Regions from separate parts of the Streptomyces rubradiris genome, predicted to be linked through region 1. Evidence: riboswitches for the same ligand, from Rfam matches in the RefSeq annotation. Region 1 holds a riboswitch; each other region holds the start of a gene.
The links. A riboswitch is a leader RNA that binds a small molecule or an ion and turns the genes downstream of it on or off. The one in region 1 is predicted to bind cyclic di-AMP.
Positions count from the first base shown of each region.

Region 2: it holds a riboswitch for cyclic di-AMP, as region 1 does, so the genes downstream of both, Srubr_RS22710 (M23 family metallopeptidase) here and Srubr_RS32610 (M23 family metallopeptidase) in region 1, are expected to answer to the same signal.
Region 3: it holds a riboswitch for cyclic di-AMP, as region 1 does, so the genes downstream of both, Srubr_RS28455 (transglycosylase SLT domain-containing protein) here and Srubr_RS32610 (M23 family metallopeptidase) in region 1, are expected to answer to the same signal.
Region 4: it holds a riboswitch for cyclic di-AMP, as region 1 does, so the genes downstream of both, Srubr_RS34745 (LysM peptidoglycan-binding domain-containing protein) here and Srubr_RS32610 (M23 family metallopeptidase) in region 1, are expected to answer to the same signal.

Region 1 is NZ_BNEA01000015.1:4,361,669-4,366,356, reverse strand. Features, by position in the region: gene Srubr_RS32620 (PrsW family intramembrane metalloprotease) at 1-292, shown strand, start outside; gene Srubr_RS32615 (aldo/keto reductase) at 362-1,306, opposite strand; gene Srubr_RS32610 (M23 family metallopeptidase) at 1,385-2,452, opposite strand; cyclic di-AMP (ydaO/yuaA leader) riboswitch at 2,462-2,629, opposite strand; tRNA gene Srubr_RS32605 (tRNA-Met) at 2,977-3,050, shown strand; gene Srubr_RS32600 (dihydrofolate reductase family protein) at 3,116-4,249, opposite strand; gene Srubr_RS32595 (MarR family winged helix-turn-helix transcriptional regulator) at 4,335-4,688, shown strand, end outside.
Region 2 is NZ_BNEA01000015.1:2,151,929-2,156,616, reverse strand. Features, by position in the region: gene Srubr_RS22720 (M16 family metallopeptidase) at 1-1,175, shown strand, start outside; gene Srubr_RS22715 (M16 family metallopeptidase) at 1,172-2,560, shown strand; cyclic di-AMP (ydaO/yuaA leader) riboswitch at 2,788-2,940, shown strand; gene Srubr_RS22710 (M23 family metallopeptidase) at 2,953-3,699, shown strand; gene Srubr_RS22705 (GntR family transcriptional regulator) at 3,895-4,581, shown strand.
Region 3 is NZ_BNEA01000015.1:3,456,088-3,460,775, forward strand. Features, by position in the region: gene Srubr_RS28445 (LolA family protein) at 1-560, opposite strand, end outside; gene Srubr_RS28450 (polyprenyl synthetase family protein) at 959-1,969, opposite strand; cyclic di-AMP (ydaO/yuaA leader) riboswitch at 2,561-2,737, shown strand; gene Srubr_RS28455 (transglycosylase SLT domain-containing protein) at 2,740-3,228, shown strand; gene Srubr_RS28460 (HAD family hydrolase) at 3,258-4,070, opposite strand; gene fahA (fumarylacetoacetase) at 4,333-4,688, shown strand, end outside.
Region 4 is NZ_BNEA01000015.1:4,829,456-4,834,143, reverse strand. Features, by position in the region: gene Srubr_RS34760 (DUF501 domain-containing protein) at 1-246, opposite strand, end outside; gene Srubr_RS34755 (FtsB family cell division protein) at 276-752, opposite strand; gene eno (phosphopyruvate hydratase) at 858-2,138, opposite strand; gene Srubr_RS34745 (LysM peptidoglycan-binding domain-containing protein) at 2,537-3,286, opposite strand; cyclic di-AMP (ydaO/yuaA leader) riboswitch at 3,292-3,466, opposite strand; gene Srubr_RS34740 (LysM peptidoglycan-binding domain-containing protein) at 3,650-4,688, opposite strand, start outside.

The sequences.
Region 1 (4,688 bases):
CTACGCCCGGCACCACCACGGCCGGCCGGCGGCCCGGGAGGTGGCCCGCTACGAGCGGTACGCCACCTCGCTCGCCTTCCTGCGCCGGCGCGGACGCGCGGGCAAGGCCGGGGCGGACTTCACCGTGCGGGAGCGGGAGCTGCTGGCGGAGCTGTGGCGGCGCCGGCACGTGGCCCGGCCGGCGCTGGAGTACGCGAGCCGGGCCGCCGCTCCGGCCCCGGTGTACCGGCCGGCGGCGCCGTACGGATACCCGGCGGTGACGTACTCCCCCTACAACCCGTACCGGACCTGACGGGAGGGCGTGCCGGACGCCGGGCGGGCGGGCGGCACCGCCGGAGCGGGCCGTCGTACGGCCGTCCTTCTAGGCCGAGGCCTCCGTCAGCTTCGCGACCTCCGCGTCCGTCAGCGTCAGCTCCGCCACACCGAGCAGCGCCGGAAGCTGCTCGGGCGTGCGGGCGGAGGCGATCGGGGCGGTGACCGTCGGCTGGGCGGCCAGCCAGGCCAGGGCGACCGTGGCGACCGGGGCCTCGTGGGCGGCGGCGACCTCGTCCAGGGCCGCCAGGACCTGCTGGCCGCGCTCGGAGGCCACGTAGTCCCGCACCCGGTCGGCGCGGGCGCTGTCCACCGTCGCGCCGGGCCGGTACTTGCCGGTCAGGAAGCCCGAGGCGAGCCCGTAGTACGGGACGGCGGACAGGCCCTCGGCGGCGACGAGTTCCTGGAGCGGGCCCTCGTAGGTGTCGCGGGAGACCAGGTTGTAGTGCGGCTGGACGGCGACGTAGCGGGCCAGTCCCTCGCGGTCGGAGAACTCCAGGGACGCGCGCAGGCGCTCGGCGCCGATGTTGGAGGCGGCGATGTGCCGGACCTTGCCGGCCTTCACCAGCTCGTCCAGCGCGCCGATGATCTCCTCGACCGGCACCTCGGGCTGGTCGAAGTGGGTGTAGTAGAGGTCGATGTAGTCGGTGCCCAGGCGGCGCAGCGAGGCGTCGGCGGCGGCCTTGATGTTCGCGGCGGACAGCCCCTGGAACTCGGGGTGCTGGCTGACCTTCGTCGCGATGACCACGTCCGAGCGGTTGCCGCGGGCCTTGAGCCAGGCGCCGAGGACGGTCTCGGACTCGCCGCCCTTGTTGCCCTCGACCCAGGCCGAGTACACGTCCGCGGTGTCGATGAAGTTGCCGCCCGCCGCGGTGTAGGCGTCGAGGACGGCGAAGGAGGTCTGCTCGTCGGCCGTCCAGCCGAAGACGTTGCCGCCCAGGGCGAGCGGGAAGACCTTGAGGTCGGAGGAGCCGAGTGTGCGAAGTGACGTCATACGCCATGTCAACGCCGGCGGGGGCCGATCGCATCCCGCCGCCGGCGCCGATTTTCCCGGTCTTCCGGAAAGGGACCGTCAGGGGGTGAGGCCCTTGTCGCGCAGCCACGCCATCGGGTCGATGCCCGTGGGCGCGCCGCCGGGGTGGACCTCCAGGTGCAGGTGCGGGCCGGTTACGTTGCCGGTGGCGCCGACGCGGCCGATGACCTCGCCGGTGCTGACCTTCTGGCCGGCCGTGACGTTGATCGACGACTGGTGGCAGAACCACAGCTCGGTGCCGTCGTCCAGGGTCAGGATGGTGCGGTAGCCGTAGGCTCCGGCCCAGCCCGCCTCGGTGATCGTGCCGCTGTGCACGGCCTTGATCAGGGTGCCGGTGGGGGCGGCGAAGTCCAGACCGGTGTGGTGGCCGGAGGACCACATCGAGCCGGCCTGCCCGAACGTCGAGGTGATCGTGTACGAGGAGGTGGGCAGCGCGTACTGCTTGGCGAGCTCGGCCAGCCGCTTCTCCTCGGCCGCCCGCTTCGCCTCGGCCGCCGCCTTCTCGGCCTCGGCCTCCGCCTTCTCCTTGGCGGCGGCGGCCTTGGCGGCGGCCTCCTCCTCGGCCTGGGCGGCGGCCTCGGCGGTCTGCTTCTCGGCGGCGGCGAGCGCGGCCGCGGCGGCCTTGCTGTCGGCCTGACCCTGCTGCTGCTCGGCCTGCGCCATGATCCGGTTGCGCAGCACCTCGCCCGCGTCGGCGGTGTCCTGGCCCGCGTCGGAGGCCACGGCGACGGTGGCGAGCGTGGTGGTGCCGGCCGCCTCGGCGGGCCGGTCGTCGCCGGAGCCGTCCTGGAAGAGGGAGCCGACCGAGGGCAGGTCCGGCATGGAGATGGAGACCGGCGGCTTGCCGGTGTTGGCGCTGGCCATGCCGCCCGCGCCGACCGCGGCCATGACGCCGACGCCGAGGACCGTGGAGCTGCGCGCGAAGCCGCCGCGCTGCTTGGCGACCCGGTGCCGGCCGCGGACCGGGGCGACGGTTTCCTCGGTGGGGTTCCACTCCTCCCACGGGCCCTCGTCGGCGCGGTAGGCGCCGTAGCCGAAGGTCTCGGGCTCGGACTCGCGCTGTGCCGGTATGGACGGGGCTTCGGGGCCAGGCCGGTTGGACGCCACGCGGGCGTACTCCTTTCCTTCCTCCGCCTACCGGGTTAGCTGACGGGTTCGGAGCAGGAAGGTCTCCTACGCGCGTATACCGGTCGTGGACTCGCGTGAGTACACGACGGTATCCGCGTGATTCACCCCAAGGTGGTGGTTCCCCGGTTCCCTCGCGGGATTCGGCGCGTGCGCACGGAGCCGCCTCTTGTGACGGCTGGGACGACCGCGCTGCGTTATCGAACGTTAATAGACCTGACAGTCACTTTCCAAGCCGGTCCCCTTGATCATTAACGTTTTCACCGGTGGAGTTATCGGTAACTATCCCGCTAGAACGGGCAATTTGACCAGCACTCAGAAGCGGTCAGCAGTCACTCGCGATTTTGATGGTGACTCAGTTGTTATACGTGTGCGCTCGCCCGGTCACCGCGCGTGACCCCCGCTCGACCACCCCTCGGGAAGGCCCGCCAGGGGGCCCGCCGGGAGGCCCGCGGAAACCGGTGTGCGAAGCACCCCGCGCATGGCGTACACTGGAGTCACAACGACGCGGGGTGGAGCAGCTCGGTAGCTCGCTGGGCTCATAACCCAGAGGTCGCAGGTTCAAATCCTGTCCCCGCTACTGAAGGCCCAGGGCCCGGAATCCCAAGGATTCCGGGCCCTGGGTGTATACGCACCCAGGGCGTCTCAGCCCGGCAGATGGGCGTTCGGCGCCTTCGCCAGCTCCTCCAGCTCCGGCAGTACGACGACCCGCGCCCCCGCCGCCGTCAGCACCCCCGTCCCGTCGGCCGCCTCGACGAACGTGTCCGGCTCCCGCCAGGCGGTGACCACCCGGCGCACCCCGGCCCGCAGGATCAGCTCGGCACAGGGCGCCGGCCGGGAGGCACGGCGGGCGCACGGCTCCAGGCTGGAGTACACCGTGGCGCCGGACAACCGCGGGTCGGCCGGGTCGGTCTTCGCCAGCGCCGCCTCCTCCGCGTGCACCACCGGGTCGCCGCCCTCGCGCGAGTGGCCCCGGGCCAGTTCCGTGCCGTCGGCGGCGACCACCACCGCGCCCACGCTGAACGCCGTCCGGGAAGGCGGGCACAGGGCCGCCAGTTCGCAGGCGGTGCGCAGCCAGTGGCGGTCGGCGGCGGTGGCGTCCGGACCGGAGCCGGGAGCCGTGGGCGCGTACCGCATGAGGACCACGTCCTCGATCCGCCGGGTCTCCAGCAGGCGCAGGCGTCCGCCCTGGTAGGGGCCCGGCCCGAACAGCCGCGGTGCCGCCGGATCACCCACGAACAGCGGGGCGAGGGCCAGCTGGAGTTCGTCGGCCAGGCCCTGCCGGAGCAGCTGGGTGTGGACCGTGCCGCCGCCCTCGACCATCAGCCGCCGCACACCGCGCACGTCGTGCAGGTGCTCCAGCAGGGCCCGCCAGTCCAGCACGGGGCCGAACGGGACGACGTCGGCGGTGTTCCCGAGCAGGCGCGCGGCCCGTACGGCGCCCTGGTCGGTGGTGCAGACGAGTTTGTCGCCGCCGGTGTGCCAGAAGCGCGCCGCCGGGTCGAGGTCGCCGGAACCGGTGACGGCGACCTTCAGCGGGTACTCCGGCCGGCCCGCCGCGCGCCGGGCCGCGCGCCGCTCGGCCGAGCCGACCAGCAGGCGGGGGTTGTCGGAGCGGATCGTGCCGGCGCCGACCAGGATGGCGTCGGCCGAGGCCCGTACCCCGTCGACCCGGTCGAAGTCGGCCGGGCCGGACAGCAGGAGCCGCTCGGGGCCGGTGTCGTCCAGGTAGCCGTCGAGGGAGACGGCGGCGGACAGCAGCACGTACGGCAGGGGCATCGGCGCTCTTTCCTGTGGAGGCGGACGGGCGGGGCGGGGCCGCGAGCGGCTTGGTTCAAGTTTTAAACAAACCTACACTGGCGTCATGACGACCCGCTGGCTCACGCCCGAGGAGCAGCGCGCCTGGCGCGCCTACATCGCCGCCTCCCGCCTCCTGGAGGACGCGGTCGACCGGCAGCTCCAGCAGGCGGGCGGCATGTCACACCTGTTCTACTCGGTGCTGGCCGGTCTCTCCGACGCCCCCGGCCGGCGGCTGCGCATGACCGACCTCGCCGAGGCGCTGAAGATCACCCGCAGCCGGCTGACGTACGTGGTGAACCGGCTGGAGCGGGACGGCCTGGTGCGCCGGGAGAACTGTGCCGCCGACAAGCGGGCCTCCCTCGCAGTGCTGACGGACGAGGGGATGGCCGTACTGGAGCGTACGGCGCCCGGGCACGTC
Region 2 (4,688 bases), 2.2 Mb from region 1:
GCAACGGCCACTTCGAACTGGTGCAGGGCGCCGGCGGCTCGCTGAACGGCACCACGAGCTTCGAGCGCACCAACTACTTCGAGACCATGCCCGCCCACCAGCTGGAGCTCGCCCTGTGGCTGGAGGCGGACCGCATGGGCTCGCTGCTGGCCGCCCTGGACGAGGAGTCCATGGAGAACCAGCGGGACGTCGTCAAGAACGAGCGCCGCCAGCGCTACGACAACGTGCCCTACGGCACCGCCTTCGAGAAGCTGACCGCCCTCTCCTACCCGGAGGGCCACCCGTACCACCACACGCCGATCGGCTCCATGGCGGACCTGGACGCGGCCACCCTGGAGGACGCGCGCCAGTTCTTCCGCACCTACTACGCGCCGAACAACGCGGTGCTCTCCGTGGTCGGCGACATCGACCCCGAGCAGACCCTCGCCTGGATCGAGAAGTACTTCGGCTCCATCCCGTCCCACGACGGCAAGCCCGCGCCCCGTGACGGCTCCCTGCCGGACGTCATCGGCGAGCAGAAGCGCGAGGTCGTCGTGGAGGAGGTCCCGGCGCGCGCCCTGATGGCCGCCTACCGGCTCCCGCACGACGGCACGCGCGCGTGCGACGCGGCCGACCTCGCCCTGACCATCCTCGGCGGCGGCGAGTCCTCCCGCCTGTACAACCGCCTGGTGCGCCGCGACCGCACGGCCGTCGCCGCCGGCTTCGGCCTGCTGCGCCTGGCCGGCGCGCCCTCCATGGGCTGGCTGGACGTGAAGACTTCCGGTGACGTCGAGGTGCCGGTGATCGAGACCGCCATCGACGAGGAGCTGGCCCGGTTCGCGGAGGAGGGCCCCACCCCCGAGGAGATGGAGCGCGCCCAGGCCCAGCTGGAGCGCGAGTGGCTGGACCGGCTCGGCACGGTCGCCGGCCGCGCCGACGAACTGTGCCGGTACGCCGTCCTGTTCGGTGACCCGCAGCTCGCCCTGACCGCTGTGAATCGCGTCCTCGAGGTGACCCCCGAGGAGGTCCGGGAAGTCGCCAAGGCGCGTCTGCGGCCCGACAACCGCGCGGTGCTGGTCTACGAACCGAAGTCCCCGGAGGCCGCCCCCGACGCCGATGTCCCGGAGGACCCGGAGCAGGAAGCGACCGTAGAGGCGGGCCGCGACGAGACCGAGAACGAGGAGACGGCCAAGTGACCGAGCTCGCCACCATGGAGTTCCACCCCCAGCCGCAGCCCGGCGAGGCCAAGCCCTGGGCGTTCCCGGCCCCCGAACGCACCGCGCTCGGCAACGGCCTGACCGTGCTGCGCTGCCACCGCCCCGGCCAGCAGGTCGTCGCCGTCGAGGTGCTGCTGGACGCGCCGCTGGACGCGGAGCCGGCCGGCCTGGACGGCGTCGCCACGATCATGGCGCGCGCCTTCTCCGAGGGCACCGACCAGCACTCCGCCGAGGAGTTCGCCGCCGAGCTGGAGCGCGCGGGCGCCACCCTGGACGCGCACGCCGACCACCCCGGCGTCCGGCTCAGCCTGGAGGTCCCGGTCTCCCGCCTGGCCAAGGGCCTCGGCCTGCTCGCCGACGCGCTGCGCGCGCCCGCCTTCGCCCCGAGCGAGGTCGAGCGCCTCGTCCGCAACCGCCTGGACGAGATCCCGCACGAGCTGGCGAACCCCTCCCGCCGGGCCGCCAAGGAGCTCTCCAGGCAGCTGTTCCCGGCGGCCTCGCGCATGTCCCGGCCGCGCCAGGGCACCGAGGAGACCGTCGAGAAGATCGACGCGGCGGCGGTACGCGCCTTCTACGACCGCCATGTGCGGCCCGCCACGGCCACCCTGGTCGTCGTCGGTGACCTGACCGGCACCGACCTGGACGCGCTGCTCGGCGACACCCTGGGCGCCTGGACCGGCGCCCCGGGCGAGCCGCGGCCGGTGCCGCCGGTGACCGCCGACGACACCGGGCGCGTGGTGATCGTGGACCGTCCCGGTGCCGTGCAGACGCAGCTGCTCATCGGCCGGGTCGGCCCCGACCGGCACGACCGCGTGTGGCCCGCCCAGGTGCTCGGCACCTACTGCCTCGGCGGCACCCTCACCTCCCGCCTGGACCGCGTCCTGCGCGAGGAGAAGGGCTACACCTACGGCGTGCGCTCCTTCGGGCAGGTCCTCAGGTCCGCGCCGGACGGCACGGGCGCGGCGATGCTCGCCATCAGCGGCTCCGTGGACACGCCGAACACCGGCCCGGCGCTGGACGACCTGTGGAAGGTGCTGCGCACCGTCGCGGCGGAGGGCCTGACCGACGCCGAGCGGGACGTCGCCGTGCAGAACCTCGTCGGCGTGGCGCCGCTGAAGTACGAGACCGCGGCGGCCGTCGCGAGCACGCTGGCCGACCAGGTCGAGCAGCACCTGCCCGACGACTTCCAGGCGACGCTGTACCGGCAGCTGGCCGCCACGGGCACCGTGGAGGCCACCGCGGCCGTCGTGAACGCCTTCCCGGTGGACCGTCTGGTGACCGTCCTCGTCGGCGACGCTTCCCAGATCAAGGCGCCGGTCGAGGCGCTCGGCATCGGTGAGGTGACCGTGGTGCCGGCCGAGTAGCGGCCCGGCGCGTCCGGCGCACGCGCGCGTGGGGCCCTGACGGCTTACGGGCCGTCAGGGCCCCACGCTGTTCCACTCGGTTGCCCAGATGCCCGTTTTGGGGCGGAGGTTGCCTGTCTGACCTGTGGGATGCGCTACAAAACCCCGGATCCGTTTGAGGATCGCGAGCGGGCCGCCGTAGCTTCGTCCGGGCTGTTCGTCAGGCAGTGCGCCGCACCCGCGGCACCGGACAGCCATCGCCGAGTCCCCGTACGGCGCGAGCCAGGGGAGCCGGGGACCCACCGTCCCTGGGGTGAATCGGGCGCCCGCGAGGGGGCCCGTAGGAGACCTTCCTGCTCCGAACCCGTCAGCTAACCCGGTAGGCGAGAGGGAAGGAAAGGACCAGCCACTTCATGGCGTTCATGTGCGCCACCGGGAAGCACCGCAAGCCCGGCCGGGTCAAGCGCACCACCGCTCAGGCGGCCGGCGTCGCGGCCCTGACCACCACCGGTGTCATCGGCACCCTCGCCGCCTCCCCGGCGCTCGCCGCCGACAACCCCGTGGACCAGACCGGCCTCACCCCGGTCCTCGCCGCCACCGAGGACGTCGCCGAGCAGATCGACGCGCAGGCCACCGCCCAGCAGCAGGCCGCGGACCGCAAGGCGGCCGAGGAGGCAGCGGCGAAGGCGGCCGCCGAGCGGGCCGAGGAGGAGCGGGTCCGTGCCGCGCGCGAGGCCGAGCGCCGCCGGCTGAACACCTTCGTCGCCCCCATCGCGCACTCCTACGTCTCCACGGCCTACCGGGCCTCCAGCTCCCTGTGGTCCTCCGGTTCGCACACCGGCATCGACTTCCACGCGGCCAGCGGCTCCACGGTGCACGCGGTGGGCGCCGGCACGGTCGTCGCCACCGGCTGGGGCGGCGCCTACGGCAACCAGGTCGTGATCCGGATGGCCGACGGCATGTACACGCAGTACGGGCACCTGTCCTCCATCGGCGTCACGGTGGGCCAGCAGGTCGAGCCGGGCCAGCAGATCGGACTGTCCGGCGCCACGGGCAACGTCACCGGCCCGCACCTGCACTTCGAGGCGCGCACGACGCCCGAGTACGGCTCGGACATCGACCCCGTCGCCTACCTCCGCGGGCACGGCGTCCAGATCTGACGCACGCGCGTTTTCCGGCGGCCCCGGCTCATCGAGCCGGGGCTTTCGCCGTTTTTCACGCCGTCCGCCGGACTCCTTGTCCAAAAAATAACCATGGATTACCGCCCGCCATCGGAAATTCCGGCCCGCTGGAATAGAGTCACGGTATACGCGTCCATCGTCGGCGTTTCACGGGGATTAAGGCGGAGGTCGGTCATGCGTATTCCGGCGCACTCGGTGTGCAGCGCTGTCCGGGACGACATCGTCGCGGGTGTCTACGAGCGCGGCAGCCGGCTCACCGAGGAAGTCCTGGCCCGCCGTTACGGCGTCTCGCGCGTCCCCGTCCGCGAGGCGCTGCGCACGCTGGAGGCCGAGGGTTTCGTGGTGACGCGCCGGCACGCGGGCGCGTGCGTGGCCGAGCCGACCGAGCAGGAGGCCGCCGACGTGCTGGAGATGCGGACGCTGCTGGAGCCGCTGGGCGCCGCGCGGGCCGCCCAGCGGCGTACGGAGGCCCATCTGAAGGTGCTGCGCGGCCTGGTCCGGCTGGGTCAGGAGCGGGCCAGGAAGGGCAACAGCGAGGATCTGCGCGCGCTCGGCGGCTGGTTCCACGAGACGCTCGCGCAGGCCTGCGGCAGCCCCTCGCTGACCTCGACGCTGACCCGGCTGCGGCACAAGATCGCCTGGATGTACGCGGTGGAGCCGCCGGTGAGCCCGGTGGAGTCCTGGGTGGAGCACGGCGCGATCGTGGACGCGGTGGCGCGCGGGGACGGCGAACGCGCGCGGGCGCTGACGGCCCTGCACGCCGAGCGTGCGACGGGCGCGCACCGGCTTCGCTTTTCCGGCGCCGGGGAGCGTGTGAGGACTTCGCAACATGCCGTAAACATGTCGGGCCTGCGGCATTAACACGGGCGCCGTATACAAAGAAGGGTAATTCGGTGGCGGGTGTTTTCCGCTGCCCTTTTCCGGTTCCGCTAATTCCCCTGCCCGCCGTGTCCGGGCGACCCGGCGAA
Region 3 (4,688 bases), 910 kb from region 1:
CCGGACCCGGCCGCGGTGGAGTGGTAGACCTCGTTGCTCTTGCTGTCGTAGCCCCAGACGTCCTTGCCGTCGTGGATCAGGCTGTACTCGGCGCCGCGCTCCAGCAGCGACACCTTCTGCCGGTCCGGGCCGTCGGCGGCGACCCGCAGGGTGTGCATGCCGGACGCCAGCTCGGTGAGCCTGGAGCGCGGGTCGGCGGAGGAGCCGTCGCCGGAGCCGCCGTGGCTGTCGCCGTCGCCGTCACCGGAGAGCAGGCCGTCCCCCAGGCCGCCGAGGTCGGGCAGGCCGAGGTCGGTGGTGATCTTCACGGTGCCGGACAGCTGCTGCACGTCCGACTTGGCCATCTTGTCGATGAGCTGCTGCGCGGTGATCTCCGGCAGGTCGGGGGCGCCGGAGTCGGCGAGCGCCGGGACGAGCCCGATCGTGGCCGCCGCCACCCCCACCACCGCGACGGGAACGGCGTACCGGGCGGCCTTGCGTCGGCCGGAGCGCGAAGCCCCGTCCCGCGCGGCCCCCTCGTGCGCGGCGCCCACTGCGTCGTCGGATTCGTACGGTGCCATGTGTGCCTTACCTCCGTCGTCGGCGGCGGCTGCTCTCACGCTGGTCAACCCTGAGCCGCCATTCTCACCCGAATCGGTGAGGAGTGGTGATGCGTGCGGTTTCCATATGACCAAATCCGCCGCGCGGAAGCGTCACCCCTCGGAGGCAACTGCGCCTACGCCTGCGGTATGACACCCGGCGGCCGCGTCACCCCGCGACCCGTAGGGGTCGTGCAGGAGGCCGCGCCCATGCGAGGGACGCCGGGATCCGGCCACGGAGGGACACCGGGGTCCGGCGGGACCGTGCGGAAGTCGGCCGTACGGCAGTCCGTCATGGGTCGTACGGTCGAACAGACGTGCACTCGTACGCCGGTCGAGCCGGGACGGTGGGGCGTTCGGCCCGGGTGGGCCCGGCCGGGTCAGCCGGCGCGGTGGACCACCGCGTCGCACAGCTCCATCAGCGCGGCCTTGGCGTCGCACTCCGGCAGCGGGGCCAGCGCGGCCCGCGCCTCCTCCGCGTACCGGACCGTGTCCCGGCGGGCCTGCTCCAGCGCGGGATGGGCGCGCAGCGCGGCCAGCGCACGGGCGTGCCGGGCGTCGTCGCTGAGGTCGGAGTCCAGCAGTTCGCACAGCGCGATGTCCTCGGCCAGCCCGAGCCGGGCGGCCCGCTCGCGCAGCCGGAGCACCGGCAGCGTCGGGATGCCCTCGCGCAGGTCGGTGCCCGGGGTCTTGCCGGACTCGTGGGAGTCGGAGGCGATGTCCAGGACGTCGTCCGCCAGTTGGAAGGCGACGCCGAGGCGTTCGCCGTACTGGGTGAGCACGTCCACGACCCGCTCGCCGGCGCCGGACATCATCGCGCCGAACCGGCAGGACACCGCCACCAGGGAGCCGGTCTTGCCGGCCAGCACGTCCAGGTAGTGCTCGACCGGGTCGCGGCCGTCCGAGGGGCCCGCGGTCTCCAGGATCTGCCCGGTGACCAGCCGTTCGAACGCCAGGGCCTGCACCCGGACCGCCTCCGGACCGAGGTCGGCGAGGATCTGGGAGGCGCGGGCGAAGAGGAAGTCGCCGGTGAGGACCGCGACGGAGTTGCCCCAGCGGGTGTTGGCGCTGTCCACCCCGCGCCGTACGGCCGCCTCGTCCATGACGTCGTCGTGGTACAGCGTGGCCAGGTGGGTGAGCTCCACGACCACGGCCGACGGCACGACGCCCGGCGCGTACGGGTCGCCGAACTGGGCGGCGAGCATCACGAGCAGTGGCCGGAATCGTTTCCCGCCGGCCCGCACGAGGTGCTGCGCGGCCTCGGTGATGAACGGGACCTCGCTCTTGGTGGCATCGAGCAAGCCTTCCTCGACAGCCGCCAATCCGGCCTGGACATCGGCTTCCAGAGCCTGGTCCCGCACGCTCAGCCCGAACGGCCCGACGACGGTCACGAGGGGTCTCCTGTCTGCTGGTGTCTGCTGGCGATTACACGGTTTGTCGATAGGTCGCTGCCATCACTCAAGTCAGCGTATCCGGTCCTGTTTCGATCACCGATAGCGCCCACCGGTCCAGCCTGGGTGGTATCGGATCATGACCGCCATGACTTTGATCACACGGTAATAAAGGGACATATATCGACTTAACGTTAATCCGGATACCGTGTCGCGACCTCTCCACACCTTCCTCACTCCCCCCTCCCCCGCCGGCCCCTACGACAACGACGCGCACCACTCCCCGGGTTCCACCACGACTCGGACTTCAGACGTGAATCCCCCTAATCCCCCATGTCTGATTTGAAGTCTTTTGCTATTTCGTGAATTGAGTCACTCGGCCGACCCGCCCGCGCCGCCCTCCACCCCCGCCGTCACCCTTGCTCCGTCGGCCAGTTGAGGATTGGCAACCGCAAAGGATCAAGCACCCCATACGGCGACGATCAAGGCCAAATGGCGCGTTGTATGAATCCGGTACTTGTTCCCGACATGTGCTCTCGCATACGTTCCGGGCCGTCGGGCGGACGCCGAATCCTGCCGCCGCCCGCGCAACCCATTCACGAACTCATTCGTACGGCAGGAGCGGGGGACCCAGGTAAGTCGCCGCGCCGGACGGCATCCGCCGCACCGGAACGGCTCGGGGTGAAGCCGTGCCTCCTTCCGGGCACGGCCGGGCACCTCCCCGCCCGAACCCGACAGCTCACCTCGCAGGCGCCGGAGAGGAACTTTCGATGCCTGCTGCCGCTCAGCACCGCCGTACCCGGAACACCCGCCTCGTCCGCGCCCTCACCGCCGCCGGCACCGGCGCCGCCGTGCTCGCCCTGCCACTCATCGGCGCGACCGGCGCGTCGGCCGCCACCACCGCGGCCCCGACCGTGGGCACCACCCCCGCCGGATACCCGGACAACCTCGACGGCTGGATCCGCGAATCGCTCGCGATCATGGCCGAGAAGAAGATCCCGGGCACCTACAACGGCATCCACCGCAACATCATCCGCGAGTCCTCCGGCAACCCGGCGGCCATCAACCTCTGGGACTCCAACGCGGCCAAGGGCATCCCGTCCAAGGGCCTGCTCCAGGTCATCGACCCCACCTTCAACGCGTACCACGTCGACGGGACGTCCTTCGACATCTACGACCCGGTCGCGAACATCACCGCCGCCTGCAACTACGCGGCGGACCGGTACGGGTCGATCGACAACGTCTTCGGCGCCTACTGACCGGCCCGGCCGCCCAGCCCGTCCCGCGGTCAGGCGGCCGGGAACAGTCTTTCGAGGACGACGGCGACGCCGTCGTCCTCGTTCGACACCGTGACCTCGTCGGCCACCGCCTTCAGCTCGGGGTGCGCGCCGGCCATGGCGACACCGCGCGCCGCCCAGCGGAACATGGGGATGTCGTTGGGCATGTCACCGAACGCGAGGGCCCGTTCGGGACCGAGCCCCAGCCACTCGGCGGCCAGCGCCAGACCGGTCGCCTTCGTCACCCCGCTCGGCTGGAGCTCCACGGTGCCCGGCCCCGACATGGTGACGGTCGCCAGCGAGCCCACCGCCGAGCGCGCCACGGCCGCCAACTCGTCGTCGGACAGCTCGGCGTGCCGCAGCAGCACCTTGCTGATCGGCTCGGCCCACAGGTCGGCGCGCCGGCCGACCCGCACCGCGGGCAGCGTCGGGTGCGGCATCCGGTAGCCGGGCTCGATGAGCGTGCGCCCGTCCTCGCCGTCCTGGTCGACCGCCGCGAACACCTGCCCCACCTCCGCCTCGACCTTGCCGAGCGCGGTCTCCGCGAGATCACGGTCGAGTTGGACCGACCACAGCAGCCGGCCGGCCCGGGCGTCGTAGACCTGCGCTCCCTGCCCGCACACCGCCAGCCCGGTGCAGCCGAGGCGCGCGAGCAGGGACCGCACCCGCGGCGCCGGGCGGCCGGTGACCACCAGGTGCCGGGCCCCGGCCCGCGCCACCCGCGCGAGCGCGGCGAGCGACCGGTCGGAGACGGTGTCGTCGCCGCGCAGCAGTGTTCCGTCCAGGTCAGTGGCGATGAGGGCATATGCCGGGGTGGATGCCATGCCCAGAGAATACGGACCCCGGGCCCCGCCGACTCCTCCCCCGTTCCCCGCTCCCGTCGTACCGCCCGTCCCCAACTGCCGCCCACGGCACGCCCGGTGACGGACGCCCACGGAACTGTCGCGGGCCCGTGCGAGCACTCTTTCGAGCAAGCCCCGGGACACAAAGACCACTGCCCATGACACGCGTGTCGGCCGTAACGTGTGGCCCGACCACATGGAACGCTTCGCCATGCATGGCACGGATGAGAGTGAGGCAGCACCCATGCCCCCCTTCGACGTCCCCGAGGGCGACCCCTTCGGCCCGCACAACCTCCCCTATGGCGTGTTCTCGCCCACCGGCAGCACGGAGCGGAGGATCGGCGTCCGGCTCGGGAACCACGTCCTCGACGCGGGCGCCACGGCGGCGGCGGTCGGCTCGCCCCACCAGGCGCTGCTCGCCGCCCCCACCCTCAACCCGCTGCTGGCCGCCGGCCGCGCCACTTGGTCGGAGATACGGCGCGCCGTCACCTCCTGGGTCACCGACCCGGCGCACCGCCCGGCCGTCGAACCGCTGTTCCACCCCTTGTCCGAGGTGACCCTGCACCTGCCCTTCGACGTGGCGGACTACGTCGACTTCTA
Region 4 (4,688 bases), 470 kb from region 1:
GACGCCGTTCGCCTCCAGCGTGCCGATGGCGGAGGACGCCTTCGGGCACGTCAGGTAGTACAGCGTCGGGAAGGGCGTGCCGTCGGGCAGGCGCGGCGCCGTCTCCACGACGTCCGGCTGACCGCACGGGCAGCGGTGCGCGATGGCCCTGAGGCCCCGCGGCGGGCGGCCCAGCTGCTGCTTGAAGGCCTCTACGTCCGCGTCGGTGGGCTCGGTGCGCGGAGTGGGCGGCGGAGGGGTTTCCATGACTGGCTGCTCGGAGACTTTCTGTCGGTTCACTGGTCGGAGGCGTCGGACTTGTCGACGCCGTCCCAGACGTTCGCGTACCAGGGCCGGCCGGCGGCCCCGAGGTCGGCGCGGGACTGCTTGGCCGCACCGGGGTCGACGACCACGTACCCGGTCTCGCCGGGCCGTACGTAGTGCAGCCGGCGGCGGATCTGCTGCTCGGCGTAGGCGTCGTCCTGCCAGCGCGCCTTGAGGTCCCGCAGCCGCTCCACCCGCTCGCGGGCCTGCCGCTGCTCGCGCTGGAGGTCGGCGATCTCCGCACGCTGGGAGACGTACTGCCGCATCGGGTAGGCGAGGGCGACGACCATCGTGCACAGCACCAGCGCGAGCAGCGCCGCCCGGCCGGTGAGCCGGGAGCGGCGGGCCTGCCGTTTGGTCTGCGAACGGTAGACGCGGGCCGCGGTCTGCTCGCCGAGCAGCCTGATCCTGGTCGCGGTGGAGAACCGGTCACGGTCCTTCACGCCCATCTTCCCCGCCTCCCGTCACACGCGCGTACGTCCCCGGACACGGTACGGGACCGGGTACGGGGACGTACGTACGACTGGCTAGGACTTAGCCCAGGTTGGGTCGGCTCAGCCCTTGAAGCGCGGGAACGCGCTGCGGCCGGCGTAGACCGCGGCGTCGTCGAGGATCTCCTCGATGCGCAGCAGCTGGTTGTACTTGGCGACGCGCTCGGAGCGGGCCGGGGCGCCGGTCTTGATCTGGCCGCAGTTGGTGGCGACGGCCAGGTCGGCGATGGTGACGTCCTCGGTCTCGCCGGAGCGGTGGGACATCATGCACTTGAAGCCGTTGCGCTGGGCCAGCTCGACGGCGTCCAGGGTCTCGGTCAGCGAGCCGATCTGGTTGACCTTGACCAGCAGGGCGTTGGCGGCGCCCTCCTCGATGCCCTTGGCCAGACGCTCGGGGTTGGTGACGAACAGGTCGTCGCCGACCAGCTGCACCTTGTCGCCGAGCTTGGCGGTGATGGTCTTCCAGCCCTCCCAGTCGTCCTCGAAGAGCGGGTCCTCGATGGAGACCAGCGGGTACGCCTCGACCAGCTCGGCGTAGTACTCGGTCATCTCGGCGGCGCTGCGGTTCTTGCCCTCGAAGACGTAGGAGCCGTCCTTGTAGAACTCGGACGCGGCGACGTCGAGCGCCAGGGCGATCTGCTCGCCGGGGGTGTAGCCGGCCTCCTTGATCGCCTCCAGGATGAGGTCGAGGGCCTCACGGTTGGAGCCGAGGTTCGGGGCGAAGCCGCCCTCGTCGCCGAGGCCGGTGGACAGGCCCTTGTTCTTCAGGACCTTCTTCAGGGTGTGGTAGACCTCGGTGCCCCAGCGCAGGGCCTCGGAGAAGGACTCCGCGCCGATCGGGGCGATCATGAACTCCTGGATGTCCACGTTGGAGTCGGCGTGCGAGCCGCCGTTCAGGATGTTCATCATCGGCACCGGCAGCAGGTGCGCGTTCGGGCCGCCCAGGTAGCGGAAGAGCGGCAGGTCGCTGGCCTCGGAGGCGGCGTGGGCGACGGCGAGCGAGACGCCCAGGATGGCGTTGGCGCCGAGGGAGCCCTTGTTGTCGGTGGCGTCCAGGTCGAACATGGCCTGGTCGATCAGGCGCTGCTCGGTGGCGTCGTAGCCGACCAGCTCCGGGCCGATCTGCTCGATGACGGCGAGGACGGCCTTCTCGACGCCCTTGCCCTGGTAGCGGTTCGGGTCACCGTCGCGCAGCTCGATGGCCTCGAAGGCGCCGGTCGAGGCGCCGGACGGCACGGCGGCACGACCCGTGCTGCCGTCGTCGAGGCCGACCTCGACCTCGACCGTGGGGTTGCCTCGGGAGTCCAGGATTTCCCGGGCTACGACGACGTCGATGGACGGCACGAGCATCTCCTTCTTGGATGTGACGCTGGAAGTGCGGGGCTGGTGTGCCTTGCGACTAGAGCCTAACCGTCCCGGGCCGCTCGGCCATCGACCGACCGCCCCGTGGACAGAGCGACGGTACCTTTTGTTTCTGAACGAAACAAAGGGGGCCGGGTCATTCCGGGGCCAGGGGCGCCGGGCCGGACGCGGAAAACCCCGCCCTGGCGCGTACGGGGGAACACGCGCCGGGGCGGGGAGCCCTTGGGGGACGGGGGTGGCCCGCACGGGGCCTTGGGGGGCCGCCTGGATGTACGGGCCTTGGGGGCCTTGGCCGTACGGACCCTGGGGGCCGTGGCCGTACGGGGCCCGGGGGAGCCTGGGGCCCGCCGGGATGTGCGGGCCGTGGGGTCCCGGGGGGCTTACTTCAGGTGGAGCTGCTGGCCCGGGTAGATGAGGTCGGCGTCCTGGACGATGTCCTTGTTCAGCTCGAACAGCTTCTGCCAGCCGCCCGCGACGTGGTGCTCCGCGGCGATGGTGCTGAGCGTGTCGCCCTCGACGACCTTGTACTCGCCGTCGCCCTTCTTGACCTTCTTGCCAGTCGGGGTGGTGACGGTCTTGCTCGCGCCGCCGGTGCTCTTGCCCGAGCCGGTGCTCTTGCTGGTGCTGGTGCTCTTGCCCGTGGAGGCGGCCGGACGCTCGGCGGAGCGGGAGGCGGCCTGCTGGTCGGCGGAGCGGGTGGAGGTGCCCGAGTCCTGGGCGGACGGGACGGACGGCGCCGGGGCGGAGCCGTTGTACGGGGTGCTCGACAGGCCGGTGCCGCAGACCGGCCAGGCGCCCTTGCCCTGGGAGGCGAGGACCTTCTCGGCGACGGCTATCTGCTGCGACTTGCTGGCCTGGTCGGCGGTGGCGGCGTACTGCGTGCCGCCGTACGCGGCCCAGGTGGAGGCGGAGAACTGCAGACCGCCGTAGTAGCCGTTGCCGGTGTTGATGGACCAGTTGCCGCCGGACTCGCACTGGGCGACCGCGTCCCACTGGGAGGCGGTGGCGGCGGAGGCGTTGCCGGCCGCCATCAGCGGGGCGGCGACGGCGGCACCGGTGACACCGGCGAGCGTGACGGCGCGGACGGCCTTGGACGGACGACGGTGCTTGCCCTTGCCGGAAAACAGCATGGATCGATTCCCCTCACCGACGCCTGCGAGGTGAGCTGTCGGGTTCGGGCCGGTTGAGTTGCCCGGCCGCGTCCGACGCTTTCGCGTGACGCGGCTTCACCCCCAGCCGGTCCCAGCCTCAACTGCTGGGCCCGGCGCTTACCTTGGGTCCCCCGCTCCTGCCTACGGCGCTTGACGCGACGACTGTTCCCGGGCGACCGCCGGCAGGATTCGGCGTGGCGGAAGCCGGGGCTCGCGGTGACGAGCGGCCTCGACCGTAGACAGGTGATCGCCGGAATTTCAAAGACGATCAGGGCTTCTGAGACTCATCCCACACTTTCGCCAAACCGGACATCAGGGCAGTAAGTGGGGCACCAAGTCCCGCTACTTCGCGTCCGATTCGCCCTGGACGTTCAGGGTCTGACCGGCGGTGATGTGGTTCGGGTCGGCACCGATGGCCTTTTTGTTGCCGGCGTACAGCGCGTGCCACCCGCCGTCGACGTCAAGGGAGTCGGCGATGGAGGACAGCGAGTCGCCCTGGCGGACGGTGTAGGTGTCCGTTTCACGGGAGGCGTGACGGCCGGACGCAGTACCGTTCTGACCGTTTGTCAGGGTTTCGTCCGCACTGGGGCCCCGGTGGCGTCCGCCGGTGCCGACGGTTCCGGTGTCGACCAGACTCCAAGACCCGGCCGCCTGCTGCGGGTTGCTCACGGTCCCGGCGTCCGGGGTGGCCGTCGGGGCGCCGCCGGGGTACTGGGTGTTTCCGGTGTCGGGCGTGGGGGACTTGTCGGACTTGGTGGTGTCGGTGCCGGTGGAACCGGGGGTCTCGCCCGCCCCCTTGTCGGCCGCCTTGTCCGCTTCTTCGCCGGCGGCCTTGCCCGTACCCTCGCCACCCTTGCCGGCCTTGTCGCCCTTGTCCTGCTTGGTGGACGGCGTGCCGGTCGGGTCCGAGGAGGGGCCGGACCCCGGGTCGGCGGTGGAGCCGGTGGAGCCGGTGGAGGGCGACGCGTCCGGCCGGCCGGACGGGTCGGAGGTTCCGGGAGCCTTGGACGTACCGGAGCCGCCTGCCGATCCGGACGCATCCGCCGAACCGCCGGTGCCGCCGGAGTCGTCGACGCCCGTGTCGACCTCCATGGACCCCGAGTTCCGCGTCAGGCCGGACAGCAGGGCACAGGTGGCCCAGGGGGTCGTACCCCGGTCGGCCAGGATCTTCTCGGCGACGGCGATCTGCTGCTGGCGGCTGGCCTGGTCGGGGCTGGCCGCGTACTGGCCGCCGCCGTACTTGTCCCAGTCCTCCTGCGAGATCAGCAGGCCGCCGTAGTACCCGGTGCCGTTGTCCGCGCTCCAGGAGCCGCCGCTCTCGCACTCGGCCACCTTGTCCCACGTGGTGCCGTCGGCCGCGTTGGCGCTCGCCGCGCCGAGG